One region of the Clostridium sediminicola genome, then DNA from elsewhere that is predicted to be linked to it. Evidence: riboswitches for the same ligand, from Rfam matches in the RefSeq annotation. Region 1 holds a riboswitch; each other region holds the start of a gene.
What was found. Region 1 has a riboswitch for lysine ahead of ACQ3F0_RS22045 (aspartate-semialdehyde dehydrogenase). Riboswitches for the same ligand answer to the same signal wherever they lie in the genome.

Region 1 (10,135 bases):
TAATTACGAAGATAGCATATGAAGTTTCGATTTCAAAATTAGAAAGAGCAGATGACAATGAATACGAGGAAGAAATGAATTTCGGTAGAGATTATCATGAGGATAATGATGAATCCAATGAATATGACGATTATTGCATGAATGAAAATGAAAAGATTGCAAAATAAAATAACGTAAAGGTTAAAACCTTTACGTTATTTTTATTATTTTCTCAAATCATCTAGAAGTTGAGTTTTATCTTTTGTTTTATCATCAACTTGTTTGATTATTTTAGCTGGAGTTCCTGCAACAACAACATTTTCTGGAACATCTTCAACAACTACTGAACCAGCAGCTACTACAGAGTTAGCACCAACTTTAACACCTTCTAATATAACTGCATTTGCACCTATAAGAACATTGTCACCTACTTCGCATGGTGAAGCACTTGGTGGTTCTAATACACCAGCAACTACAGCGCCTGCGCCTAAGTGAACATGCTTTCCTAATTTAGCTCTAGCACCTAGTACAGCATTCATATCAACCATTGTTGATTCACCAATTTCACAACCTATGTTTATAACTGCTCCCATCATGATAACGGCTTTACTCCCAATAGAGACTCTATCTCTAATAATTGCGCCTGGTTCAATTCTAGCATCTATGTGTTTTATATCTAACATAGGGATAGCAGAATTTCTCCTGTCATTTTCAAGTTTAAATTTGTTAATCTTACCTTTATTGTTCTCTAAGAATTTTTCTACTTCATCATTTTCCCCAAATAAAACATAAAAACTCTTTTCTCCAAAAACATCTATGTTTCCAAAGTCACAATTTGACAAGTCCCCGTCTACATAAACTTTAACAGGCGTAGTTTTTTCAACTTCCTTTATGAAACGAGCTATTTCATAAGGATTAGTAAAATCATAGTTCATTATAAAGTCCTCCTTTTAACCTATTCATTCCCTATTATAATAAATATTATGATTATTATACAGACATATTATGTAAAATAACGGATATATTCTAAGAAAAGAACAATTTTTTTTATTAAATATGGATAAATAATGTTAACTACTAATTTAATCTAGACATTCTATATTAGATTAGTGTAAAATTTATGAAAAGATTAAATTTAGACAAACAGCTTTAACTATGAATCTGTTTAAGTCTAAAACTCACAAATGTTTGAGAGTTTAGACATGTTTAGATTAAGTTTATGTAATGTTTGTCTTTAGAATGGGGCGAAATACAAATGCGAGATTTTTCATCAGAAAATGTAAAAAACATTGAAATTTCAGGAATAAGAAGATTTTTCAATAAAGTAGCTAAAGTAGAAGGGGCTATATCTCTAACTTTAGGGCAACCAGACTTCAATGTGCCAAAGAAGATAAAAGATGCAATTATTGAGGCAATAAACGTAAATAAAACAACGTATACTTCAAATGCGGGTTTAGTAGAGTTGAGGGAGGAAATATCTAATTATTTGTTAAAAGATTTTGAAATAAATTATGGTTCAGAAGAGATATGTTTAACAGTTGGTGGGAGTGAGGGGCTTTTATCGACTTTTACGGCATTGATAAATAAAGGGGATAAAGTTCTCATACCTACACCAGCTTATCCTGCTTATGAAAGTTGTGTGAAATTATTAGGTGGTTCTATAATAAATTATAAGTTAAATTCTGATTTTACAGTTGATGTAGAAGAATTAAAAAGAGTAATCGAAAAAGAAGAACCTAAAGTTTTAGTTTTATCTTTCCCTACAAATCCTACAGGAGCAGTATTATCAAAGAAAGATAGAGATGATTTATACAGAGTTATTAAAGATAAAGATATAGTAGTTATAAGTGATGAAATATATAGTTCTATGTGTTATGAGGATGAATATTATTCTATAGCACAATTTGAAGATATTAAAAAAAGGATAGTATTAGTTAGTGGGTTTTCAAAAATGTTCTCAATGACAGGGTTGAGGTTAGGTTATGTTTGTGCTCATTCTGATATTATGAATCAAATAATTAAAGTCCATCAATACAATGTCTCTTGTGCACCATCTATAGTTCAGTATGGAGCTTTAGAAGGTCTTAAGAATGCATTAGGTGATGTAGAGGTTATGAAGAGTGAATTTAAAAAGAGAAGAGATTATGTTTATGATAGATTAATTAAAATGGATATTGAAGTTTGTAAACCAAACGGGGCCTTTTATATCTTTCCTTCAATAAAAAAATTCAACATGACTTCTGATGAATTTTGTGAGAAGCTATTAAGAGAAAAAAAATTAGCTATTGTGCCTGGAAGTGCTTTTGGTGACGGAGGAGAAGGTTATATAAGAATTTCTTATTGCTATTCTATGGAACAACTTGTCTTAGCACTTGATAAACTTCAAGAATTTTTGAGTACGATTAAGAATTAAGGTGTAACAAGGTGAAAGAAAAATGGATAGCAATTATAGGGAGTCCTAGAAAAGGTAAAAACACTGATTTGTTAGTGGATTACATTATAGAAGCTCTCAAAACAGTTAGTATTGATGTTGAGAAATTTATTTTAGATAGTAGAAACATTAATACATGTAGTGGGTGTGAGTATTGTATAGAAAATGGTATATGTGTTATTGACGATAGAGTCTCAATGATAATTGAAAAAATGAAAACTGCAAATGGATTTATATTTGCATCACCATCCTATAACTATAATATGACTGCCCAAATGAAAGCTTTGATTGATAGAACATTTTGTCTTAATGATTACAAGGGCGGATGGAGTAGTAGATTGCCCAGTGGAAAGAAAGCGATATTAGTGGGTGTTTGTAAAGGGAGAAATGAAGAATTTATGGGTAATACTATTAATGGGATGGCAATGTCAATTGAGGAATTAGGTGTAAATACTGTTGATGTTATCAAGTATTATAATACTAAACATAATCCAGTGATAGAAAATGGTGAAATAAGAGAAGAGATACTTCGTAAAATAGTATCAAATAAGAAGATAAAAAACAGCTAAGGGAAACCCCTTAGCTGTTAATAATATTGTCCATTGAATACATTCCAGGATCTTTACCTGCCATAAATTCACAAGCTTTTAACGCACCTACAGCAAATACTTCTCTGGAAGTGGCTTGGTGAGTTAATTCAATTACTTCGCTTTGGCCAGCAAATATTACACTATGTTCACCAACAATACTTCCGCCTCGGACTGCGTGAATACCAATTTCTTTATTGTGTCTTTTTGAGATACCGCTTCTACCATGTACATACATTGTTTCTTCAGGTATAGCTTCTTTAATTGTATCTGCTAAAAGAATAGCAGTTCCGCTTGGGGCATCTACCTTTTGATTATGATGTTTTTCAATAATTTCTATATCGTAGTTTTCAAAAAGCATAGCACTAATATTTTTTAATACATTGTTGATTACATTGATTCCTATAGACATATTCGCTGATCTAAACATAGGAATACTAGTACTCATTTTTTGTATAGCACTTAATTGTTCATCAGTATAACCAGTTGTGCATAAAACAAGTGGTAATGATTTTTCTTGTGAATATTTTAATAAAGATTCTAATATATCTGGTCTTGAAAAATCTAGAATAACATCTACATCTACAGTGCATTCAGATATATTTTCAAAAATAGGATAATCAAATCCATTAGTTTTATTTTTATCTATACCTGCTACTATAGAAAGATTATTAAATTGTTCTATAGCACTAGAAATAACTTTGCCCATTCGGCCAGAACAGCCTACCATGAGTATTCTAATCATATATTAAATCTCCTTTATACCAATATTGGCTTCCTTTAATTCATTAACTAAAACTTTTTTATTCTTTTCATCCATTTCACATAAAGGCAATCTAAGGTCGCCAACTTTCATCCCCATTAAGTTCATAGCTGTTTTTATAGGAATAGGATTTGTTTCTATGAATAACGAGCTTATTAATGGTATATAATTTAATTGAAGTTCAGTAGCTTCTTTATGTTTTCCTTCAAAGTATAAAGAACAGATATCATGGAAAGTTTTTGGAAGTATATTAGCAGCAACAGATATAACACCTAAACCACCTAATGATAACAAAGGAATAATTTGATCGTCATTTCCAGAGTATAAGTCAACACTATCACCACAAAGGGCCTTCATCTTCATGATTTGACCAATATTACCACTAGCTTCTTTTATAGCTATGATATTTTCAATTTTTGATAATTCTAACATGGTTTCAGGTTCAATATTTAAACCAGTTCTTGAAGGAACATTATAAACAATTGTTGGAATTGATACTGCAGTACAGATTTCTTTATAATGAGCTATTATTCCTTTTTGTGTTGTTTTATTATAATAAGGAGTAATTAATAATAAACCATCTACACCTATATTTTCAGCCCACATACTTAAACTTTTACTTGAAGCTGTATTATTAGATCCTGTTCCAGCAATTACTGGTAATCTCTTGTTAATAACATCAACTGTAAATTTTATAGTCTCTTTTTTTTCTTGTAAAGACATAGTTGAAGCTTCGCCGGTTGTTCCGCATATTACAATTGCATCAGTACCAGAGCTTATATGCCATTCTAGTAATTCCTCAAGCTTTTTAAAGTCAACATTTCCATTTTTAAAAGGAGTTACTATTGCTACACCACTACCTTTAAATAAACTCATAAAACCACCCTTTTTTTATTATTTGTTGTTTAGTAATTATTAATCAAACATTCTGCTATCTGGACAGTGTTTGAAGCAGCACCTTTTCTGATATTATCAGCTACTACCCACATATTGATACCATTTTCTACACTAAAATCTCTTCTAAGTCTTCCAACGTATACTTCATCATGGCCTTCAGATTCTAAAGGAGTAGGGTAAATAAGTTCATCTACATTATCTTTAAGTATTATTCCTTTAGAATTTTGGAAAAGGTCAAAAATATTTTTTATTTCAAAATTCTTTTTTAATTCAACATTAATACTCTCGCTATGCCCATAAAATACTGGGATTCTTACGGCAGTGGCTGTAATTTTTAAATTTTCATCATGAAGAATTTTCCTTGTCTCATTAACCATTTTCATTTCTTCTTTAGTATATCCATTATCTAAGAATACATCAATATGAGGGAGAGCATTACCAGCAATTGGTTGAGGGAATTTTTTAGGAGCTATCCCCTTTCTGCCATCTTCTAAGTCTTTATATCCCTCGACACCTGCACCAGAAACTGCTTGGTATGTTGAATATACGATTCTATTGATACCGTATTGATCATATAATGGTTTTAACGCAACTACAGCTTGAATTGTAGAACAGTTTGGATTGGCTATAATTCCTTTATGAAGTTTAATATCTTCAGGATTAACTTCAGGAACAACTAAAGGAACCTCAGGGTCCATTCGCCAAGCACTACTATTATCAATTGCTACTGCGCCATATTTTGCAAATATTGGTGCGTACTCCTTGCTAATTGATGCACCAGCAGAGAATAAAGCTATATCAATTTTTTTGCTTTTTATATTATCCTCTTTTAATTCTTCAACTATATAGTCATTGCCGTTAAATTTTAATACCTTTCCAGCTGATCTGGCAGATGCAAATAAATATAGATTTTTAATAGGGAAATTTCTTTCTTTCAATACCTCTAAGAATTTCATTCCAACCATTCCAGTAGCGCCTACTACTGCAACATTATAAGTCATAATTAAGCCCTCCTAATAGTTTTATATTCTACTTCTTTAAGACATGTACATAAATTAAAGAAATATTATTAAAATTTTTTAATATTTAATTTAATTGTTAATTTATTTGATTTTCTATACATTACTATTATAAGTTATTTATTTAATTAGTTAAATTAAATTTCAAAATAAATTTTATCACAATTAATGTATAAATATAAAAAAGTAAGAATAATTATTCGTACGAAACATATAATACTCTACTATAAAAAACTTTTAATTGTTATCTATTATTATAAATTAGTATAATAAAAAAAGACGAGGAAAGGAACACTTTTCCGCATCTTCTATAGATAACAAATTGTGTACCTTGTAGCACTCCACTTGATTCGTGACAGTCTTACAAATGTTATCTGTAAGCCCAGGGAATAAATTTGCACTTCACACCCTTCGGCTAATATCCCTTTCCTTATATATCTTCGTTCGCCAACTTAATATAAGTACTTTTGATAGTAGCACCTCTACCATGGTAAAATAGTAATGTTTATTTATATTTATTCAGTTTATTAAAGAATAGTTTAACATAAAAAAAAATGTTATGCAATGGTTAAATGTAAAAAAAATTTTCTTATGTTAATTGTTAATTATATTTACGATTGAAATAAATTACGAACTAGTTAACGGTTGACAGTTAAGGACACCTTTCACTTATGTGAAAGCTTTTAATTTAACTAAAAGATAAATTAATTACTTTTGTATCAGCAAAAGATCCTTATTCTATTCTGCCAAGCAGATAAAGGTTTAGTTAAAGATTTTCTGGAAGAAAATCATCCTTTACTGTCAACTGTAGACTGTCAACTGGCAACTATAAATTGCGAAGCGTTTTTGTTCACAAATTATAAAAATGGCGAGTCTGCTTGTATAAAATAAACAATTACGGGCAAAATAATAATTGAATTTTTACAAGGAGAGATAAATATGGCAAAAACACCTTTAAAGAAAATTATTAAAGCTAAGATAAGGTCAAATAAAGAATTGACACAATTAGAAAAATTGCGAGAAAAAGTTAAATATGAGATTGCGGAAGAATTGGGCCTAAAGGAAAAGGTAGATAAAGTAGGATGGAGTGCATTAACTGCTGAAGAAACAGGTAGAATTGGAGGTATGATGACTAAAAGGAAAAGAGATTTGCACATACCCAAAAATTCAGAAATTCAAAAGATTGATAGAAGAGAAGAATAAGTTTAAATATAATCTTGATTTTTATATAGTTATTATTTATATTTATTTAAGAGTATAGTAAATGTAAAAGTAAATATAAATATAATAGCTATTCTTTCTGGGGGGATATTGTGAAATGTTATGAAGAGTTTGCTTATATTTATGATAGTCTAATCTATGGAGATATAAACTATTGTAAATGGGCTGAAAAAATATTTGAAATATGTAAAGGAAAATGTGTGTGTTTTGACAATTATTTAGATATTGCTTGTGGAACAGGGAATTTAACGATAGAAGTAACAAAATATTTTAAACATACATGGGGGTTGGATTTATCAAGTGATATGTTGATGGAAGCTGAAAATAAGTTTAGAACTAGAAATATTAAAGCAAATTTCGTTTGTCAAGACATGACAATGATTAAATTAAATAAAAAATTTGATTTAATCACCAGTGCTTTAGACTCGGCTAATTATATTACAGATAGTAATAATTTAAAAGAGTTTTTTAGAGGGGTATATAATCATTTAAATGATGATGGCGTTTTTATATTTGATATCAATTCTTATTTTAAACTTTCAGAGATATTAGGGAATAATCTTTATACATATGACAATGAAGATGTTGTTTATATATGGGATAATAGTTTTGAAAATGATATCGTAAATATGTATTTAACTTTTTTTATAAAGAATGAAGAGGATTATAAGAGATTTGACGAATACCATACAGAACGAGCTTATAAAGAAGAATTTTTGGAAAACATGATAAGTTCTGTTGGATTTGAGGTAAATGCAAAGTTGGACAACTATACTGATGATGAAGTTAATGATAAAACTGAGAGAATAACTTACGTGTTAACGAAATAAAAATAAAAACTAGCTTAGAAAAACAGGGGGAATATAAATGTCAGATAAATTGATAAAAGCATTGGCAAAAGATGGTCAAATAAGAATTATTGCTGCTACAACAACAGAATTAGTTGCTACAGCTACCGATAAGCATAAGTGCGCTGCAACTGCATCAGCAGCATTAGGAAGATTGTTAACAGCGGGAGCTTTAATGGGATCTATGCTAAAAAGTGAAAAGGATGTTTTGACAATAAAAATGGATGGAGGAGGACCAGCAGAAGGATTAGTTGTTACAAGCTACTCCAATGCAAGCGTTAAAGGATATATTGGAAATCCTAATGTAGAGTTACCAGCTAATAATAAAGGTAAATTAGATGTAGGTGGTGCTATAGGAAAAGAGGGTGGATTAGTAGTTATTAAAGATATGGGATTAAAAGATCCATATGTAGGTCAATCACCTATATATAGTGGTGAAATAGGTGATGACTTGGCATATTATTATACAGTTTCTGAACAAACTCCAAGTGCGGTAGGATTAGGGGTGCTCGTTGATGAGAACTTAGATGTTATTACAGCTGGTGGAATAATTATTCAAATGATGCCAGGGGCGGATGAGATGCTGGCCGATTTAGTCACTTATAGATTGGAAGATTTAGGTTCTATTACAGGGTTTTTAAAAGATAAATCAATTTATGATATGGTAAATTTCTTATTTGATGATATGGATTTAAAAATTATATCTGAAATGGAACCTGAATTTAAATGTGACTGCTCTAGGGAAAAGGTTGAAAAAGCATTAATTAGTATTGGGAAAGAAGAGCTAAGGACTATTTATAACGAAGGAAAAGAAGAAGAAATTAAGTGCCATTTTTGTAACACTGCATACAAATTTAATAAAGAAGATATAGGAAATCTTTTAGAAAAAGACGTTAATTAGGGATTTTATAATTAGGGTATGTTTTAAAACAGTGTTGATATTAATTAAAAAGTTCACAATTGAAATAAATTGCGAAGCGCTTTTCTTGGCAATTTATAATTGTTGTATCAAATAATCAAAAACAATAATATATTAAACTATAGAGATGTTAAACCACAAAAAGTAAACTAAATCAAAGATGCTATATATTGATGTGTTCTTATGCTATATATTGTGAGGAAAGTTAAGATGTTTACTTTTTGTGGAATAACCATAGCATAAAGTAAAATAAAATTAAGTTTGTATGAAATATATAGAAAATTGATAAAAAACAGTGTAAGATTAATCTAATTCAATATAAAGAGCTATATTGAGATTGACATTGGGCGGTATATTTTATATTATATTAATGCGTTTGCGAATGAAATGTTTCAGGAAGCAAATAAAAAAGATTTAATAAAGTCTTGACAAAGTTTTTGAAATGTTATATAATTAACTTCGTCATTAAAAATGGGAGCATAGCTCAGCTGGGAGAGCACCTGCCTTACAAGCAGGGGGTCACAGGTTCGAACCCTGTTGTTCCCACCAAAAAAATAATGGCCCAGTGGCTCAGTTGGTTAGAGTGCCGGCCTGTCACGCCGGAGGTCGAGGGTTCGAGTCCCTTCTGGGTCGCCATTTATATAGTTTTAATAAGGCTCGATAGCTCAGTCGGTAGAGCAGAGGACTGAAAATCCTCGTGTCACTGGTTCGATTCCAGTTCGAGCCACCACTAGCGGGAGTGGCTCAGTGGTAGAGCGTCACCTTGCCAAGGTGAACGTCGCGAGTTCGAATCTCGTCTTCCGCTCCAAATATGGCGCTATGGCCAAGTGGTAAGGCAGAGGCCTGCAAAGCCTTTACCCCCGGTTCAAATCCGGGTGGCGCCTCCAAAAAACCTCAACTTTTTAGTTGAGGTTTTTTTATTGTCAATTATAAGTTTTAAGTGGTAAGTTACTGAAAACTTATACCTTTAAGCATAGAAAACCAACTAGTTTTCTATGCTTAATATGCTACCTCTATCAATTAAACTCCCCTTACCGAGATTTACATAACTAACATTGTGCTTTTCTAAAAAAGTTTTAACTTCATTTGAATATTTATAGTTATCTAGTTCTCCGTAAAAACCTATCACATTCTTATCAATTAACCCGCAAGTTCCTCCTATGAAACCATAATTTAAGCCTGGTAAATCAATGTGTCCAGGAGATAATAATAAAACATCTATATTCTCTTTTTTTACTGCTTCAGCAATGCTTGTATCTGAAGTTATTATGGCGTTAGCTTTTATAATTGCTGTAGAACATTTCGTATAACCTTGTTTCACATTTAATAATTTTTTGGTTTTAACAAAATTTAATAAATTTTCATCAGTATATTGGAGGTTGTGAATAAATATATTACCTAAATGAACTGAATTTAATATTATATCATAGGGATATTTTTCAGTAAGAGGATTTTTGGTATATAAAATCTC
Region 2 (10,135 bases), on a different contig from region 1:
ACACATGCAACAAAGAATGATTCGAAAAATCTAAAATTGTTTCCAGCAATTGATTTTGTTTGGAAATATAATTCCGATACTGCAATTACATTTAATACAGAAGTATCTTTTATATTAATTACAAATTCATTTCCGGTAGCAGGTAGAATATTTCGAATTACTTGTGGTAGAACAACGTTTAACATAGTTTGAATATGATTCATACCTATAGCATGAGCTGCTTCAAATTGTCCTTTATCTATAGAAACAATACCTCCACGGACGATTTCTGACATATAAGCACCTGTGTTAATAGTAACAATGAAAATTGCGGCATACAGCTTATTCATATTTATTCCAAAGGCTATGGCAGATCCATAATAAATTACCATCGCTTGTACAATCATAGGTGTTCCACGGAAAACTTCTATATAAATAGAAAGTAAAATATTAATAAATTTAAGAATGATTTTTTTTAGTCCTCGTTCAGGCATTGGGATAGTACGTATAACCCCTACTAATAAACCTATGATAGAACCTAAAATAGTACCAGTCATAGAAATTAAAAGTGTTACACCAGCTCCACGAAGAAACATTGGCCAGTTTTCTGAAACAATTTTTACTATCCAATCAATAGTCATTTTATTCCTCCTTGAAAATATAATAAAACCCGCTACATAATAGATAAACCTTACGTAAACTCAATTTATACATGTTCCAAAATCTCTAGTAATTGGGAGTTATGGTACATGTATAAATTATTAGTTGAAGTGGTTTGTCTAAAAATGCAGCTGGGTTAAAATGATCTTTAGTTAGATGCTGGTTGATTTTTTATAGCATTATCCATGATGCTTGTTCTATCTTCTTCAGATATACCAGCTAAAGCTTCATTTATTTTTTCAGTTAATTCACTATCTTTTACAACACCTACAGCTACTGCTGTATCATCATCAGATGTTTCGAATTTATCAGTGAATTCTACCATTTTAAAGTTTTCATTTGCAGCTGCAGCACTAACGCCTTCTGGACGCTCAGACACATATCCATCAATCATGCCAGCTTCAAGAGCAACTCTCATTGCAGGGAAGTTGTCCATAGCTTGTTCTTTAACAACACCTTCAATTTGATCAATTACAGTATAGTGAAATGTATTTAATTGAGCTGTTATTTTAGCTCCTTTAAAATCTTGAATAGAAGTAGCAGCATCATATGCTCCACCATTTTTAACAACCATAACTAAATCTGATTTGTAATAATTGTCTGAGAAATCTATTGTTTCTTTACGCTCAGCAGTTGGTGACATACCTGCAACAATTACATCTATTTTTTCAGAAAGTAATGCTGGTACAAGTCCATCCCATTCTGTTTTAACTATAACTAACTCTTTTCCAAGACTGTCAGCTATTTTTTTAGCTATTTCTACATCATATCCGCCTGCAAATTCTGAACTTTCATCAATTTTAACAGCACCATTTGAATCATCCATTTGAGTCCAGTTAAATGGTGCATATCCAGCTTCAAGACCTACCTTTAAAGTTTCTTTTTGTGTTTCCTCAGATGCTTTTGTATCTGTTGTATTTCCTTTTGATCCACATGCTGTTAATAACATAAATACTGATAACCCCATTGCTAATAGTGATAGCTTTTTTTTCATAATTTTTTCCCCCTTGATATTTTGTTTAAGTTTTGTAAAATAAAAAACGACCTGAGATGAACTCAGGTCGCAAAATACTAAATTTGCTTTTTAGTCCTCATCTTTCCCTAATGGAGATAGCACACCTTAATAAAACGGGTAGTTTATTAAGACAGTCCTGCAGTTCTTAACTACAGACCCAGCAAATAACATTGAGAGTATTATTTGCTTCGGCGACATTTCCTTCTCCTTAGTATCAATGCTCCTCAAGCTCCACTAGGGACTGTTAAATATCGCGCCTCTACCTCACCTGAAAAGTGAGGTCATATTAAATTGATATACATATATTATAACACTTTTATGAACATGTCAATAAAAATTGCACTTTCTTCATAAAACTCTAGTTTTTATTACATTTATTAGATTTTATGTAAATGATTCAATACTTCGTATCTATAATCCATATTTTAAATGAACTAAAATTTATGATACAATGTAATTAAGTAATTTGTAAAATTATACTGGAATATGATGTAAAAATTAGAAATGAGATGATACTTATGAGTATTTTGGTTAATATCGGTGCTGTACTAACAGGAATCATATTAATTATTTTTGTTTTAAAATTAATGGTAAATAAAAATATGACTGAATCTCAGTCAGTATTATGGTTAATTATTGGCGTTGCAGCAATAATACTAGGTTTTTTTCCTTCAATAATTACAGTTATAGCAGACTCGTTAGGAATATGGTATCCTCCTTCTATTATTTTCTTGATTGGATATATAGGATTATTATTTATTGTTTTAAAAAACACCGTTGTTATATCCATTCAAAGTAATCAAATCAGAGAATTATTTATGCAGGTTGCTTTGTTAAATACTGAAAATGAAAAGTTAAAAGAAAAATTGAAGTTAAATAGTGAGGAGGTTGATTCTCATTAAAATACTAATTTTCGGAGATTATAATGTATTTACTTTAAATTTAATTTCAAGATTGAAAAAAGAAGATCATCAGATTTTTGTTGTAACTGGTAATGTTAGAAAGGGTAGGGCAAAACCGGTAGAGGTTTTTCAAGAGTACAATTTTGCCTATGACAATGATAGTATCTCATATATATTGATGAGTGTTGAGCCTGATACTGTGATATTTGCTGGTGCATTAGATAAGGGGTTTGATTGGAAAAATGAATCTAAACAAGCTTCAAAGTATATAGCAGGTATAACTAATGTTATGGTTTATTGTAAAGACTTAAATCTAGAACAATTTATATATATTTCTTCATGCTCTATATTCTCTGGCAATTCAGAAAATATAATTACAGAAGATACGGAGCCAATTGCTGTAAATAATCGTGATAAAGCAATTTTAATGGGTGAAAAAATCTGCATGACTTATCATAAAGAATTCAATTTCGCTGTAAGTATTGCTCGAGTTAGTGAAGTATATGGAAAATTTAAAGATGAAGTTTTAGAAGATAATATATGTACAAGCATATGTAAAGATGTTATAAAGGGCGGAACTGTTAGAGTTTATAATATTCAACATAACTTAATTTATGTTGATAGTGTTGTGGAATATATAAATAGAATTATAGACAAAGATTCAATGGAAAATACAATATACCACATAACAGCTCAAGATACTTCCACTTTTACAGAAAAGCAGTTGGTGGAGATATTAGAAGAAATAACAGGTGGAAAAATTGAAATTGATATAATGCAGTTTTCAAATAATAAATATAACCATAAGTACCAATCAGAAAACACTAAAAAACTAGGGAAAGTTGAAAATTATGATATAAAAAATGGAATAAAAAATGTATTTAGAGTTATAGAAAAGAAATGGACTGATGTAACGGACGAAAATAAAAAAAATAAAGGAAAACTATCTTTGGCAAACAATTTGTTTAAATTTAGTGATAGAACAAGGAGTAAAATTTTCCCATTAATTGAAAACGCACTCTTTTTTTTAATACTGCAATTATTTATTATTCTTACTAAAGGGTTAAGCTTTCATGAGATAATTGATGTTTATTTATTATATGTGATAATTATTGCCATAATCTATGGATATGTACAAGCTATATTTTCTGTTTTACTTAGTATTATAGGGAAAATATATATTGTATTGTCATGGAATAGTCAATATTTTGGTTTTGATGGAGATAATATCATTCTTTGGATTCTTGAAATATTCACTATAGGTATTTTAGTAGGATATTTAAAGGATAAATACAAGAGGAAAGATGAAGATTTAAATGACGAAATAGAAGATTTACTATTAGAACTTGAAAATATTAAAGATATAAATAATAGTAATGTTGAAGTTAAGAGTTTATACGAAAAAAGGCTTATAAATTATAAAGATAGTTTTGCTAAGATATACAATATTGTATCACAATTAGATGCGATAGAGCCAGAAGGTGTTGTATTTAAATCTGTTGGAGTTATAGGCGAAATAATGAATAGTCGTGATGTAACTATCTACACATGTGACAAAAATACTGAATTTTGTAGATTAATGGCGGCATCTTCTGAGAAAGCAAAGAAAATGAAAAAGTCAGTAAAAATAACTTCACATATGGATATGTATGCAAAACTAAAGAGGAGAGAAATATACGTAAACAATGATATGAATCCTGATTACCCTATGATGGCTGGAGGAACTTATAAGGATGGACAATTACAGACAATTATTATGATTTGGTCAATACCTTTTGAAAATAATAACCTTTATGAATTAAACATTTTTGGTGTGCTATGTAAACTTGTTGAGCGAACAATGGGTAAAGCATATGAGTATATGGAAAATATAAATAAATCTTATAACAGGAAATTCGGCGATGTTATGGATACTGAATCATTTAGAAAAATACTTAATTTATATATGTATGGTAAAAAAGAGAATTTAGTTGATTTCACATTAGTAAAGGTAAAAGCTAATGAGCATTTATCCGAAGAAGCATTTTACTCTTTGTTGAAACAACAAGTTAGGGATACGGATTATATAGGTTTAAATAGTGATAATGAAACATATATTCTTTTGACTAATGCAAATCAAGAAGAGGCTTCATTTGTTATTGATAGATTAAAGAAAATTTTAGGAATTGGTGGTAGCGATGTTGGACAATTACCCAATAGATAAAATTGATATAATTATTTATATTTTGTTGATTAATTTTATTATTGCACTTGTATATTTGTTTTTTAAATGGATGATAAAAGATTTACCTGGTGGAATCATGATGAGTCTTTTTATCATCATATGTCCATTAGTAGGGCCTTTATATTTATTCTTTTCATGGATTGTATATGAAATATACTTTAAAAGAAAAAAAAGTAAAATTAACTTAAAAGAATTAAGTTTTAGTAAGGAAAAAATAAAAGTAATATCAAAAGCGAATATGGAAAGTGCATTAAACAAAGTTGCGCTTGAAGATGCTTTAATAGTTTCTGATAAAAATAGTGTAAGAAAATTACTTCTTGATGTAGTAAGGGAAGATAGTAGTGGCTCTGAAAAAGCATTATTGAAAGCTTTAGAACACAGAGATAGTGAAGTATCCCATTATGCAGCATCAGCAATTTCTGATATTATTAATGAATTCAAGATAAATGAAAAAGAATTAAGAGATAACTACTATAAGGATATGGAAAATAGTGAACTATGCAATAAATATATAGATTTTCTAGATAACTTTTTATCACAAAATATATTATCATCAGCAGAGCAAAGGATTTATTGTAGTTTATTTGAAAAATTGGTATTAACAATGGAAAAACACTTACCATCTGAAGTTTCGGGAGAATTATATAATAAATTAGTTTGTATTTTGCTTCAAGTGCGTGATGAGAAAAAAGCTGAAGTTTGGGTTGAAAAAGCACTTGTTAACAATGAAGATGAATTAGCAAGTTACAAAGCTGGATTAAGATATTATTACACCACAGAGAATAGAAATAAATTTTTATTACTATTGGAAAAATTGAAAAAATCTGATGTGCATTTAGATCATGAAATGTTTGAAATGGTACGTTTTTTTAGTCATTAGGAAAGAGGTGTCCTATTGCATATTCAAAGTATAATTGACTTAGTTAATGTTTTTATAGCTTATTTTATTTTAATAATACTAGTTACGTCCTTTATGATAAAGCCTATTGCAAAAGATGAAAACATATTTAAAAGATTTGTAATGTATTTAGTGGTAGGAAATTTTTATGTAATAAATATTGTTTTCATACTGGCTTACTTAAATATATTTAATAAGTTAGTTTTAATAATTACTTTATTATGTATGACTCTTTTTATTAGAATTATTTTAGATAAAAAAAATGCTAAAAAGATATATGAAGAAAGCAGAGATACAATCAAACACTTATTGGATGGAGAGTACGGAGTAAAATTATTTTTACAAAGAAAATTAGTTAACATCAGATTAAGCTTAAAATCTTTTGGAAAAGAACTATTCAGTAGTAAAAAACTTGAGTGGATTATTTTTTTATCAATAATGTGCTACAACTTATACTACTATAGTTACAATAGCATCAATTTTGTGAGTTTGGCAGCTCCTGATGAGGAAGTTCATCTGTACTGGATTCAATCTCTTATAGGCGGTAATATATTTCCATCAGGTGTTTACCCACATGGATTTCACAATATTATATCTGCAATTTCAGTGATTTTTGGATTTAAAGCTGTTAGAGTTATAAATTCTTTCGGAATTGTATCAATGATACTGATTATGACAATGCTATATTTTGGACTTAGGAAAATATTGGAATCTAAATATGCAGCACTACTTGCTTTAATGGTATATTCATTAGCTAATATTTATGTTGTTGAGTCAATTTATCGATACCAATTCTCTATTCCACAAGAATATGGAATGATTTTGTTAATGCCTATGGCGATATTTCTATTAGATTACTTAAAAGATAAAAAAATGAGAAACTTGATATTATTTGGTATGTGTTTGTCAATGACAATAAGTATACATTTTTATATATCGATTATTGCACTAGTTTTATGCGTATCCATAGGTATTGCGTATTTATACAGAATTATTAAGAGAAAATTATTAATAAAGTTAATATTATGTGGTGTTTTAAGTGCGGTGGTAGCTATAGCCCCTCTAGCAACTGGACTTGCTATGGGGCATAAAATGGAACAATCAATGAATTGGGCAGTTAGTGTAATACAAGGAAATGAGTACGAAGATAGTGATGAAAACACTGATGAAATAATAGATTATAATTTAGAAGAAATGTATATTTATTCTGATTGGCATAATTTTAAAAGAGAAGCAAGGAAGGAAATTACTAAGTATGCATTCTTAGATACTAGGATAATGAACACTCTTTTGATTTTAATAGCTTTAACTATATTTCACAGTATATTTCTTATAGCATTAAGAAACAACAATGAAGAAAATCTAAATCAGTTGTCTTTTGGAATTTTTGGATTATTATTGATATTTTTAATGCTGTGCAGACCATTAAATATTCCTACAGTGATGGAACCTAAGAGAGTGGCTATTTTTTTAAATTATTTCTCAACAATATTTATAGCAATACCATTTGAAATATTATATAGGGTATTAGCTAAAATAAAAAAAATAGGATCAGTGGTAACTTTTATTGCAATTCCAGTTTTTCTTTTGTTTATTGTAAAGTTTGGGCTTGTACGTCCTTTACTTCCTTTTTACTATTTTCAGACCAAAGGTGCAATGTTAGTTGATTGTGAGATTATGGAAAAATATAATGATTTTAAATGGACAATAGTTTCTCCAGTAAATGATACGAGCGTAATACAGAATAACGGATATCACTATGAATTAAGTGATTTTATTATGCAACAAGAGAACTGGAATGAAGATATAGAAATAAAAATTCCTACAAAATATGTGTTTATCTATATAGAGAAAAGACCTATAAATTTGTATGGATATATATTCTATCAAAATGATAAAGAAATAGTTAATAGAGATATGGTTACTTACGAGGATGCAAAAAAACCTCTTGAAAAGGGTAAAAAAGACAATGCTTATTATAAAGAGGATAGAAGAATCCTTATGTCAAAAATATATTATTGGGCTGAAGAATATAAGAAATATTTTCCTAAAGAGATGAGTGTTTACTATGAGGATGATGAATTTCTAGTATATAGAATTGAACAAAACGAGTATGCACTTAACAATTTTTCAATAAATTACGGAGCAAATGCAAATAGTGATGATAGATAGGTAAGGGTGATTAAGATGAAAAAAGAATTGTTAATTATGATACCTGCGTATAATGAAGAGGAAAGTATTGAGATTGTGTTAAATAAAATTCATAGAGCTGGGATAAATGAAATTGCTGATATTCTAGTTATTAATGATGGTTCAAAAGACAATACAGAAAAAGTAGTAAGAAGCTTTAATGTAAATATTATAAATCAAGTATGTAATTTGGGATATGGTTCAGCTTTACAAGTGGGGTATAAATATGCTGATAAAGAAGAATATAAATATGTTATACAGTTAGATGCAGATGGACAACATGATATTTGTAATATAAAGACAATCTATGATTGTCTTATGGACAAAGACCTTAACTCCTACGAAGTTCCTGATATTGTGATTGGGTCAAGGTTCTTGAAAGATAGCGTTACCTTTAAGATATCTAAAATAAAATATTTTGCGATTTCTTTGTTCAGATTAGTGATAAAGATCATCACTAAAAATGATATAACAGATCCTACATCAGGGCTACAAGGGTTGAATAGAAGGGCATTTAAGTATTATGCAGGTTACGGGAATTTTGATTATATGTATCCAGATATAAATATGATAATCCAAATGATTATGAAGGGGTATAAAATTAAAGAAATTCCTGCAGTAATGTATGAGAGAAAAACAGGCGAAGCAATGCATTCAGGTATAATAAAACCTATTAAATATATGGTGCTAATTACTTTAAGTACACTTAGTATTATCTTAAGGAATAGAAAAAATTCTTATGTTATTAATAAAGAGAGAGAGATAGAGCAATGAATAATAAAAAGAGAGATATTGAGGTGAAAAATGAAAATTACTTCGCCATTGCATCAATTATATTTTTATTATTTGTTCTGATGATGACAATAACTAACTTAAACTATTATATAAGAAAAAGCAAAGAAAATTTGAATATGGAAGCAAAGAATACTATACCTGTGTTGGAAGAAGGAAAAAAGGTTGAACTTAACCAAACTTGTCTAATTGTAGCAGGGGAAGATAAAAATAATAGTCTTGGAATTGTTGAAGAAAGCTTAGAAAAAGCTAAAATTGGATACAATTCAAAAACAAAATTTGAAGATATTACTGATAAAGAATTGAATTCTGCAGAAATTATAATTATTAATGGAAGTGAATTTAGTAGTCTAGGAAATGTGGAGATGGTTTATGAATACTTGAAAAAAGATAAACATATAATCTTTACTTCAATGCCAGATGCTCATTTTGTCGAAACAAGTAAGTTACATGAGATCATGGGGATAAAGAATATAACAAAGTTTAAGAATCAAGAAGGGGTAAAATTTTTATCAGGTTTTATGCTTGGTGGATTATTAGAATTCCCGGAATTATCCTATGATGCACCGAATATTGAACTATTATCTACAACTAAAATATATGCTACTGGTTTTAAAGATTCACCATTAATATGGCGAAATATTTTTGATGAAAGCGAGATATATGTAGTGAATGGACAATTCTTTGAAACTAATGCAGGATTCGGTATTCTATCAGCCATTATGGCTCAGATTTATCCTGATTATATTTATCCTGTTGTAAATGCAAAAGTTTTTACGTACATGGGCCTTCCTTATGTGAGCGATGAGAACACTAGTGAAATAGAGGAAATATACAGTAGAAATACCATGCAGCTTCAACAAGATATATTAATCCCAGATATATTGAGTATTAATAAGAGTAGAAAATTTATACCTAATGGTTTTTTTACAGATAGTTTCAACAAAGATAATAGGAAAAAAATTGATGGGTTTAATGCAAATCAAATTAATAATTATGGTAAAGATATTTATAAATTAAACGGAGAAGTAGGAATGGTATATTCAGGGGATTTAGAAAAAGACATAGAGATATATCATAATTTATTCAGTAAAAATTTTGAATCTTTATACTTAAATGAAGAAGATGTTGAGACTCTAAATGAGGCAATAAGCAAAGATAAATTTAGCTTTATAGAATCAGTTTTTGGACCGTGGACATCTAAAAATAAAAGTTTCGGATATCTTAACAAAAGCTCAGTATATATTCCTTTTACTATAGATGGAGTACCTAATGCTGACTCTCAAAAACTAGAATTCTATGCTGGTGTTACAGCATTTGGAACAATAATACAAAATCTTAACTTCAAACAGATAATATATCCTGAAGATGATAGGGATAATTGGATGAATGTATCCCGTGAATATATTAAATTTATAGATTCCTATAGAGAAAAATTCCAAATGATAGAAGAGAGGAATATTTCAGATACAGCT
Region 3 (10,135 bases), on a different contig from region 1:
TCAGTACCATAGTTTTTTACTATAGGTATAGTTATTAATGGTGTAACGGATGCAGCAAAACCACCAATAGTCATAAAAATAGAAATGCTTTTCCCTCTTGATTTATTGCCCAACATGATTGCAGTAGCACTTCCCAAAGGATGATATAACGAGGATGCTAATGCGCCCATAAAAACTATTAAAAGAAATAAATAATAATTTGTAACTATTCCCGTTAAACTCATCCAAATACCTATCCATAATATAGATATAATTAAAAGATATGTTCTCCCATACTTGTCCACAAAACTACCGATAATAGGTTGCGCAAATGTACCACTACTTGTTATTACAAATGCTATAAATCCTTGCTGTGTTAGACTTAAAGACAAACTGTTTGCGAATAAAAATAATATTGGCGGAATAAGATTCATATAAAAATCATTAATAAAGTGTCCTATAGATACTGCTATAAGTCTTGTAAGATTACTAGTTTTTTTTTGATTTATAACTGCTAAATTATTCAATGTTTTGCCACCTTTTTCTTGATATAGATTCTTTTCTTTTAGTTTCATTCATCCTTATACATCACGAATAGCAATATCATTATAACACTCCCTTATTACTATTCCAATAGTAATACAAAGATGTATTCTTTATTCTTATGAGTTTAAAATCCATATATAACCATATTTCAAATTAGGTAAGCTAGTAGTTTTGTTTGAATTATTAGCAGACTCACTTTTCCTAAAAGCAATCTCTCTTGAGAAAAATGAACTTTGTGAAATTAAACATAAAGAAAATGAAGAACAAGATTTAGGATGTAACCCAGATAATTTAAGACAACCAATAAGACTTCTATATTTAGTTGGAAGACTTATTTTAGCTATAGCAATTTTGAAGGAATATTTATTACTAAGATGCTGCATAAAAAATACTCATGATATAAAGAATCTTCAATCAACATATAAAATACTTATAGGAGAATGGATTATTGTGTTAGGAACAGCATTAACCTATATAGGTGCTGGAGAAGAGAAAAAATCCTGAAAAGCACTTGAACTTTTTAGGATTTTACCTCTACCTCTTAAAAATCATTTACCTAATACTTTATATAAAATAAGTTTAACATTAGAATAAAGTAAAAAGTTACATGTAGACATATATATTAGTTAAGAGTTTAGAGTTTAGGTTTGAATAACAAAAAGAGCACTGAAATTATTCAGTACTCTTGATTAAAATCTCTATCATATTATTATGCTTCTACAGGTTTTCCAACAAATCTAACGATAGAAGCTATGATTAAAATATTTACAGGTAAAAGAATCCAAATTGAAACTCCAAGTCCTGCTGGAATATAACCACATAATATTGTTACAGCTGCAACTGTTAATGAATAGAAAACTTGCGTCTTAACATGATCTATATGGTCTGCAGCAGATCCCATAGATGATAAGATTGTACTATCTGAAATTGGAGAACAGTGATCTCCAAAAATTGCACCTGTTAGTACAGCACTAATTGCAACAACCATATATGAATGTGTTGGGTCTAAAGCATATGCCAAAGGAATAGTTAATGGCATCAAAATACCCATTGTTCCATAAGAAGTTCCAGTTGCAAAAGAAATAATAGAACCTAATACAAATATTAATGATGGTAATAAGAATGCAGGAAAATTCACTGCTAACACCTTATCAACTATAAATATAGCTGTTCCTAATTCTTTGATTATTCCGCTTAATGACCATGCTAATAGTAAAATAACCGCTGTAATAAGCATTGATTTCAAACCTACTACCCATGTATCAATTGCTTCACTGATAGTAAATATCTTCTGAACCACACCCATAATCATTGCAACTATACCTGCTAATAACGCAGCTTGGAATAATACTATAGCAGCATCAGATGCTCCAAAGCATTCACGAATTGCCAACATTGATGCAGGGCTATTCTTTAATAATTCAATAAGAGCAGTATCTTCGCCACCTGAAATAGCTACATACCCATTGTAATAAAATCCTAAAAATGATCCAATTACAAGAACTAAAACTGGTACTAATGCATTTGATACTTTTAGTTTAGTACCATCAACAGGTTCCATCTCTGTTGATTCATCTGAAACCATTGGCTTTGCACCATCTCTTAATACTTTACCTGTTTTTCTTGCTCTTCTTTCAGCTTTTAACATAGGTCCAAATTCTCTTAGAAATATTGCAGTACATACTATAAATACTAAAACTAATATATTATAAAATCTAAATGGAATTGTTTCTATAAATATATTATAAGGTTTAACTACTGCTCCAGCATACCCTACAATAGAATCGTATCCATCTTTAATTACACCTAACTCAAATCCTACCCAAGTAGATATTAATGCAATACCTGCAATAGGTGCTGCAGTAGAGTCTACAATAAAAGATAATTTTTCTCTTGATATTCGCATTTTATCTGTTATTGGTCTCATAATAGGACCAACTATTAAAGCATTTGCGTAGTCATCAAAGAAAACACATAAACCAAGGAACCATGTAATCAATTGAGTGCTTGTTTGACTTTTTGCTTTTTTAGCTAATGCTTCTGCTATAGCTCTTACTCCACCCATTTTTGTTATTAATGCTATAAGACCACCAATTGCAAGACATTGAAGAATAATTCCTGCATTCCATGAATCCGCTAGTGATGCTAGTATCTCCTCTACAACTCTTAAAAAACCATAAAACATTGCTGAAAAAATATTTAACCCATTTATATTAAGTAAAATTCCTCCAGTAAATACTCCGATAAAAAGTGATAATACAACATTCTTAGTAATAAACGCTAGTACAATAGCAATTAATGGTGGTAACAAAGTCCAAAGTCCAAATTTTGCAGCGTTAGCTTCTTTAACTGCTTGTTCAACCCCAAATGCCGTTGTGCAAACCATAACAAGCATTAAAACTAATGTAGTAATAAATATACTACGTTTTTTCATAATATTTCCCCCTTAATTTATGTTAATAGTTTAAAAAGGAATAAATTTAGTAGAGAAAACAAAAAAAATGTTTTGAGAGATTCTCAAAACATTTAAATACAAAAACAAATTTATAATCAATGAATGATAGCTCTCCACGACTCGTGACAGTCTTGTATATATTGTATACAAGCCCAATACATAACATCAAAGCATTAGTTATATATTTCGGCAATAATTCCTTTTCCAAAGCTTCACTGTGCTTACCTCCACTTTGGTACTTATAACTACTGCACCTCTACCTAAATATTTATTCAATTTTTAATACCAAACTGATTCTATAACAAAAAACATAGCATGTCAATTGAAAATCAATATTTTATTAAATTTTATCAGAGTTATAGCAAGGACATAGAAAATTACATTTCCTTTTTTATTCCCCTTGATAAAGTGTTTTTATAATCAACAAATGAATAAATATCCTCTGCAAATAAATCACTAAACTCTTTTAATTTTTCTAATTTCATATCTTCTATAGCAATTTTATTTTCTTCACAATACAATACTATAGATCCTATTACCCCATGAGCATCTCTGAAAGGCATCCCATTATTCACAAGATAATCTGCAGCTTCAGTAGCATTTAAAAATCCTTTCTTTACACCTGCATACATATTATCTTCTTTAACTTTAATTGTTTTAATCATTTCATTCATAATCTTTATACATTTAAGAACTGTATCAGAAGCATCAAAGAAAGGTTCTTTATCTTCTTGCATATCTTTATTATAAGCTAGTGGTATACCCTTCATTGTAGTTAAAAGACTCATTAAGTCACCATATACTCTACCTGTTTTTCCTCTAATCAATTCAGCAGCATCAGGATTTCTTTTTTGAGGCATTATACTACTACCTGTAGAATATGCATCACTTATTTCTACAAAATCAAATTCCTTACTACTCCATAATATCAATTCTTCACTTAACCTACTCAAATGCATCATTATTATAGAGAAATCTGACATCAACTCTAATAAATAGTCTCTATCACTTACACCATCCATAAAATTATCAACAGGTTTATCAAATTTAAGTTCTTTAGCAGTTAACTCTCTTTTTGTATTATATGTAGTTCCTGCCAAAGCACAGCATCCCAAAGGACTTTCATTTAAAATATCCACTGCATTCTCAAGTCTTTTTTTATCTCTTTTTAACATATTATAATAAGCCATAATATGCTGCGTAAAAGTAACAACCTGAGCTCTCTGTAAATGAGTATAACCCGGCATCATTACATGATTGTTCTCACCAACAGTTTTCATTGTATCCATAAGTAGGGCTACATTTTCAATTATTTCTTTTGCTTTTTCTCTTGAATACATCTTCATATCTACAGCTACTTGGTCATTTCTACTCCTAGCTGTATGAAGTTTCTTACCTACATCACCAATTTTTTTAATTAAATTAGTTTCAACAAAACTATGTATATCTTCATAGTCCCCTTCAATTAATAGTTTTTCATTATTTATATCATCCAAGATTGAATTAAGCCCTTCTAATATCTTTTCTTTATCACTCTCAGATATGATTCCTTGAATTGATAACATTTTTACGTGAGCCATGCTTCCTGTTATATCTTGAAAATAAAGTTTCTTATCAAAGCTTAAAGAGCTATTGAAATCTTCCATTAACTTACTTTCTTCATCTTTAAATCTACCGCCCCAAAGTTTCATCTATCTCATCCTTTCCATTTTCATTTAATTATTATTAAAAAAAACATTGTGCTAGTCAAAAATTTGAGCTAGCACAATAAACTAATTATTAATATCATTGTAGCATATTTAACTTATTTATCAAATTTCAAAGCTCTTATTTTGCTAGGCAATGAGAATAGATTAATAAATCCTTCGGCATCTTTATGGTCATAGTCAGAAGCTCCAAATGATGATATACCTTCATCGTATAATGCATATGGAGATGATTTTCCAGCTACCATAATATTCCCTTTATATAATCTCAATTTAACCCAACCTGTTACAGTTTCTTGAGTTTTACTCACAAATGCATCTAATGAATCCTTTAAAGTTGAGAACCATAGTCCATTATATACAAGCTCTCCATATTTTTGAGCTATCATAAATTTATAGTGTAATGTATCTTTATCAATTGTGATTTCTTCCAATTCTTGATGAGCAGCATATAGTACTGTACCACCTGGAGTCTCATAAACCCCTCTAGATTTCATACCCACAAGACGGTTTTCAACCATATCAACTACTCCAACACCATTTTCTCCACCAATTTTATTTAAAACTTTAACTATTTCAACTGGTGACATTTCTTCACCATTTATTTTTGTAGGAATACCTTTTTCAAAGTTTATTTCTACAAATGTTGGCTCATCTTTTGCTAATTCTGGTGGTGTAACCATTTGATACATGTCTCTCTTATGATCATTTTGTAACCCTTCAATATCTCCACCTTCATGACTTAAGTGCCATAAATTCTTATCTCTTGAGTAAATTTTTTCTTTAGTTACAGTTATCTCTATTCCTTTAGAAGTTGCATAGTCAATAGCATCTTCTCTTGAATTTATATCCCATATTCTCCAAGGAGCTATTATCTTTATTGTAGGGTCAATAGAAGCAATTCCAACTTCAAATCTAACTTGATCGTTTCCTTTACCAGTACATCCGTGACAAATATATTTTGCTCCTTCTTTATGTGCAATCTCTACTAATTTTTTAGCCATTAAAGGTCTTGCAAAAGAAGTTCCCAGTAAATATTTACCTTCATATTTAGCATTTGCTTTTAAACCTTGGAATACATAATCCTCTATAAACTCTTTTGTTAAATCTTCTACGTAAATCTTTTCCGCTCCAGATTTTATAGCTTTTTCTTTTACAGCTTCGTAATCATCATCTTGTCCTACATTTATACAACAAGCAATTACATCCAAATCATAATTCTCCTTTAACCATTGAATAATTATAGAAGTATCTAGTCCTCCTGAATATGCTAAAACCACTTTTTCTTTCATAATTATTTTCCCTCCCGAAATATTATATATAAATAATTTTATTTTTTTATTTGTTTGATTTCTTATACATATTATATTACATAATTTATAATTATGCAATAAAAATTTATAAATATACATAAATATTTTTCAAATAAAAAACTCTAGACTTTTACATCTAGAGTTTTTTATTGTATATGAACGTATATGTATTTGTTCCTACAGTATTTTATTTAAAAATTCCTTAGTTCTTTCCTCTTTAGGATTATTGAATATTATATCAGGATGTGCCTCTTCTACAATTTTACCCCCATCCATAAATATTACTCTATCCGCAACTTCCTTTGCAAATCCCATTTCATGAGTTACTACCACCATAGTCATTCCTTCTTTTGCTAGGTCTTTCATTACATTTAAAACCTCTCCTACAAGTTCTGGATCAAGTGCTGAAGTAGGTTCATCAAACAACATAATATCTGGTTCCATATTAAGAGCACGAGCTATTGCAACTCTTTGTTTTTGTCCACCTGATAGTTTTGATGGATAAGCTTCCATTTTATCCTTAAGACCAACTTTTTCAATTATTTTTTCAGCTCTACTAATAACTTTCTCTTTATCTTCTTTCTTTACAGTTATAGGTGCTTCTATAACATTCCCCATTACCGTCATATGAGGGAATAGATTGAAATTTTGAAAAACCATACCCATTTTTTCAATTGTCTCTCTCATTTTTACTTTATTTTTAACATCTAGCTTTTCACCTTCTACATAAACTTCTCCATTAGTTGGTACTTCTAAATGGTTTAAACATCTTAAAAATGTACTTTTACCTGAACCAGAAGGCCCAATAATTACAAGAACCTCGCCTTTATGTACCTTTACATTTAAATCTTTAAAAACTTCTAAACTTCCAAAATTCTTAGATAACCCTTTTGTCTCTATCATTATAAAATCTTCCATTTTATTTCCCCCTTTAAAGTGCTAAAGCTCAACGTTATAGATAAACCACTCCAACTACTAATCTATACATGTCCATAACTCATTAATGTCTGAGATTTTGGACATGTATAGATTAAGTTTGCGTAGGTTTATCTCTAGTATACCGATAATTTCTTCTCAATTCCAGAGAAAATTACTGTAAAAATAGTTGTCATGAATAAATATAAGCACCCAGCAACTAAGTATGGTTCCCATGGTCTCCCTGTTGCAGATACTCTTAGTTGAGCACTTCTCATTAATTCTTCCATAGCAATTGCTTGAACTAATGATGTATCTTTAAGTATAGTAATAAATTCATTTCCTACTGCTGGTATAATATTTTTGAATGTTTGAGGTAAGATGACTCTTTTCATTGTTTGAAAATAAGTAAATCCCATTGCTTTACACGCTTCAAATTGACCTTTGTTGATAGATATTATTCCACCCCTTATAATTTCGGCCATATAAGCTCCAGAATTTAAACTTAAGCCTAGTAAAGCTGCTGAAAAAGGTTCTAACTTTATTCCTACAACTGGCAATCCATAATAAAATACAAATAGTTGTAATAACAAAGGTGTTCCTCTAAAAATCCATGTATAAAAAGTAGCAATTTTAGATATAAATACATTATTTGATATCTTCATTAGTGCAAAAATTATTCCTATAACACTACCTATAAAAACAGATAAAACTGTTAATTGAACTGTCATTATACTTCCCTTTAATAATATTGGAAGTATTTTTATTAGAAATTCTAAATCCATAATATTTTCCTCCAGTTAATTTATGACTTGCTTAATTTATCTATATATCAGAACATCTACCCTTATATAATACATACAAGGGTAGATATATTTATTTCAAAAGTTAATTTTTTTACTTATAAGCATCGTAACCAAACCATTTTTGAGATAAATTTGATAATGTTCCGTCCTCTTTCAACTCTGCAATGGCCTTATTAATAGATTCTGTTAATTCTTTATCTTCTTGTCTTAATCCAATGCCCATTGGTTCTTCATTTACCATTTCATCAAGAACTTTAAATACATCACTATCAGTATCTTTTGCTAAATAATATCCCCCTACTTGAGCATCCATAATTACTGCATCTACTCTCTCATTTTTTAAGTCCATAATAGCTTCTGTAATTTTACTATACTTTTTCAATTCTTTTGTAAAACTCAAACTTTCTTCAGCTGCATTTTGTCCAGTAGAACCCATTTGACATCCAAGAACCTTACCATCAAGATCTTCTGCTTTCTCAATACCAGAATCCTTTAAAGTTACTAATATTGGACCACCTTGTACATATGCATCTGTAAATCCAATACTTTCTTTTCTTTCATCAGTGATACTTAATGCAGATAATATCATATCAAATTTTGAAGATTGAAGTGCTAGTAAAATCCCGCTAAACTCAGTTGTCACATACTCAACTTCAACCCCCATCTTATCACCTATAGCTTCAGCTAAATCTATATCAAACCCAACAAGTTTATTATCATCATCTCTATACTCCATTGGTGGATATGAATCATCAAGACCCACTGTAATCTTTCCTAAATCTTGAACTCTAGAAAGAGAAATATCACCTTCTTGAGCACTTCCTGATGCTTTATCACTTTCATTAGCATTATTTTTATTGTTACTTCCACATCCCACTAAAATGCTTGTCCCCATTGCAAGAGTTAATAAAATTGTAATTAATTTTTTCATGTTAATTTTCCCCCTGTATTTAAACTTTTTATTTTCCTTGCACTTATTATATAACAAACTTTATATTTATGCAATATTTTTTTATATTTATACACAATTTCATCACTCCCACCCTGGCACCACATTATTCATACCAAGGTTTAAACGGCTTGTTTATTGAGTTTACCCAAAGTTGAACCTCTATTATTTGTTGTTTTTTAATAATTAACTACATTTATAAACTAAGCAAATATTGTATAATTATTTCACTAAGAAACATTTTATTTAATGTACTTTTACCAACGTAAAATAAATCATTTTACCTTTTTATTAATTAAAAGCTTTCGCTTGCGAAAGGTATCCTCAATTGTGCATTGTGAATTGTGCATTGATTAAAGTGAATTATGCATTAAAAATAAAAAGCTCCCCATTCGGGAAGCTTTTACATATTCTTAATTACCTCATTTGCGTATTCCATTGTTTTTGCTGTACCACCAAGGTCTGATGTAACAACTTTGCCTTCTGCTAAGACTTTTGAAACCGCATTATCAATTTTTTCAGCAGCTTCAAATTCCCCTAAGTGTTTTAGCATCATAACCCCAGATAAAATTGCCGCTGTAGGATTTGCAATATTCTGACCTGCTATATCAGGTGCTGAACCATGAACTGCTTCAAACACTGCAATATCTTCTCCTATATTTGCACCAGGAACTATACCAAGTCCTCCAACAAGACCTGAAGCCATATCTGAGACTATATCTCCATATAAATTTGGCATTACTAGAACATCATATTTTGTAGGATCTTGAACCAATCTCATACTCATTGCATCTACAATCATATCATTTGATTCTATATCAGAGTAGTTTTCAGCAATATCTCTAGCACATTTTAAAAACAAACCATCTGTTAGTTTCATAATATTTGCTTTATGAACAGTAGTAACTGTTTTTCTTTTTTGAGCTTTTGCTAATTCAAAAGCATATTTACAAATTCTATCAGAACCTTTTTTAGTTATAACTTTAATAGTTTCAGCAGCTTCGTCTCCTACCATATGTTCTATACCAGCATATAAACCTTCAGTATTTTCCCTTACAATAATTAGATCTACATCTTCATATCTGCAAGGTACCCCTTTATAAGTTTTAACTGGTCTTACATTGGCATAAAGTTTAAGAGATTGTCTTAAACCTACATTAACACTTCTGAAACCTTTTCCTACTGGTGTAGTTACTGGTCCCTTAATAGCAATTTTATTTTTCTTTATACTATCAATAACATATTGTGGTAATGGAGTCCCATATTCATCAACCACTTTTGCTCCCGCTTCTACTACATCCCATTTTATTTCAATTCCAGAAGCTTCTATTACAGCTTTCGTTGCCTCCATAACCTCTGGTCCTATTCCGTCACCTGGTATTAATGTAATTGTATAACTCATATTATGCCCCCTTATTCTTTTCTACTTTGTTTTTAAAGAATTAATTAATCCACCATTCAAAATC

Region 2: linked by a shared signal. The riboswitch ahead of ACQ3F0_RS07470 (transporter substrate-binding domain-containing protein) and the one ahead of ACQ3F0_RS22045 (aspartate-semialdehyde dehydrogenase) in region 1 are both predicted to bind lysine.
Region 3: linked by a shared signal. The riboswitch ahead of ACQ3F0_RS08275 (Na+/H+ antiporter NhaC family protein) and the one ahead of ACQ3F0_RS22045 (aspartate-semialdehyde dehydrogenase) in region 1 are both predicted to bind lysine.

What each region holds. Positions count from the first base shown of each region.
Region 1 is NZ_BAABMF010000020.1:6,664-16,798, forward strand. Features, by position in the region: gene ACQ3F0_RS22015 (single-stranded DNA-binding protein) at 1-167, shown strand, start outside; gene dapD (2,3,4,5-tetrahydropyridine-2,6-dicarboxylate N-acetyltransferase) at 204-914, opposite strand; gene ACQ3F0_RS22025 (pyridoxal phosphate-dependent aminotransferase) at 1,235-2,392, shown strand; gene ACQ3F0_RS22030 (flavodoxin family protein) at 2,404-2,979, shown strand; gene dapB (4-hydroxy-tetrahydrodipicolinate reductase) at 2,990-3,742, opposite strand; gene dapA (4-hydroxy-tetrahydrodipicolinate synthase) at 3,746-4,636, opposite strand; gene ACQ3F0_RS22045 (aspartate-semialdehyde dehydrogenase) at 4,666-5,658, opposite strand; lysine riboswitch at 6,003-6,169, opposite strand; gene ACQ3F0_RS22050 (alpha/beta-type small acid-soluble spore protein) at 6,616-6,879, shown strand; gene ACQ3F0_RS22055 (class I SAM-dependent DNA methyltransferase) at 6,990-7,727, shown strand; gene hslO (Hsp33 family molecular chaperone HslO) at 7,765-8,646, shown strand; tRNA gene ACQ3F0_RS22065 (tRNA-Val) at 9,138-9,213, shown strand; tRNA gene ACQ3F0_RS22070 (tRNA-Asp) at 9,224-9,300, shown strand; tRNA gene ACQ3F0_RS22075 (tRNA-Phe) at 9,319-9,394, shown strand; tRNA gene ACQ3F0_RS22080 (tRNA-Gly) at 9,398-9,472, shown strand; tRNA gene ACQ3F0_RS22085 (tRNA-Cys) at 9,478-9,551, shown strand; gene ACQ3F0_RS22090 (DUF6873 family GME fold protein) at 9,650-10,135, opposite strand, start outside.
Region 2 is NZ_BAABMF010000003.1:146,576-156,710, reverse strand. Features, by position in the region: gene ACQ3F0_RS07475 (amino acid ABC transporter permease) at 1-620, opposite strand, end outside; gene ACQ3F0_RS07470 (transporter substrate-binding domain-containing protein) at 788-1,633, opposite strand; lysine riboswitch at 1,743-1,924, opposite strand; gene ACQ3F0_RS07465 (DUF2304 domain-containing protein) at 2,173-2,556, shown strand; gene ACQ3F0_RS07460 (NAD-dependent epimerase/dehydratase family protein) at 2,543-4,759, shown strand; gene ACQ3F0_RS07455 (hypothetical protein) at 4,734-5,660, shown strand; gene ACQ3F0_RS07450 (hypothetical protein) at 5,676-7,850, shown strand; gene ACQ3F0_RS07445 (glycosyltransferase family 2 protein) at 7,866-8,642, shown strand; gene ACQ3F0_RS07440 (DUF2194 domain-containing protein) at 8,639-10,135, shown strand, end outside.
Region 3 is NZ_BAABMF010000003.1:323,608-333,742, forward strand. Features, by position in the region: gene ACQ3F0_RS08265 (MFS transporter) at 1-554, opposite strand, end outside; gene ACQ3F0_RS08270 (hypothetical protein) at 697-1,029, shown strand; gene ACQ3F0_RS08275 (Na+/H+ antiporter NhaC family protein) at 1,235-2,959, opposite strand; lysine riboswitch at 3,079-3,247, opposite strand; gene argH (argininosuccinate lyase) at 3,358-4,671, opposite strand; gene ACQ3F0_RS08285 (argininosuccinate synthase) at 4,785-5,978, opposite strand; gene ACQ3F0_RS08290 (amino acid ABC transporter ATP-binding protein) at 6,177-6,917, opposite strand; gene ACQ3F0_RS08295 (amino acid ABC transporter permease) at 7,052-7,699, opposite strand; gene ACQ3F0_RS08300 (amino acid ABC transporter substrate-binding protein) at 7,812-8,651, opposite strand; gene ACQ3F0_RS08305 (isocitrate/isopropylmalate dehydrogenase family protein) at 9,073-10,071, opposite strand; gene ACQ3F0_RS08310 (aconitate hydratase) at 10,093-10,135, opposite strand, start outside.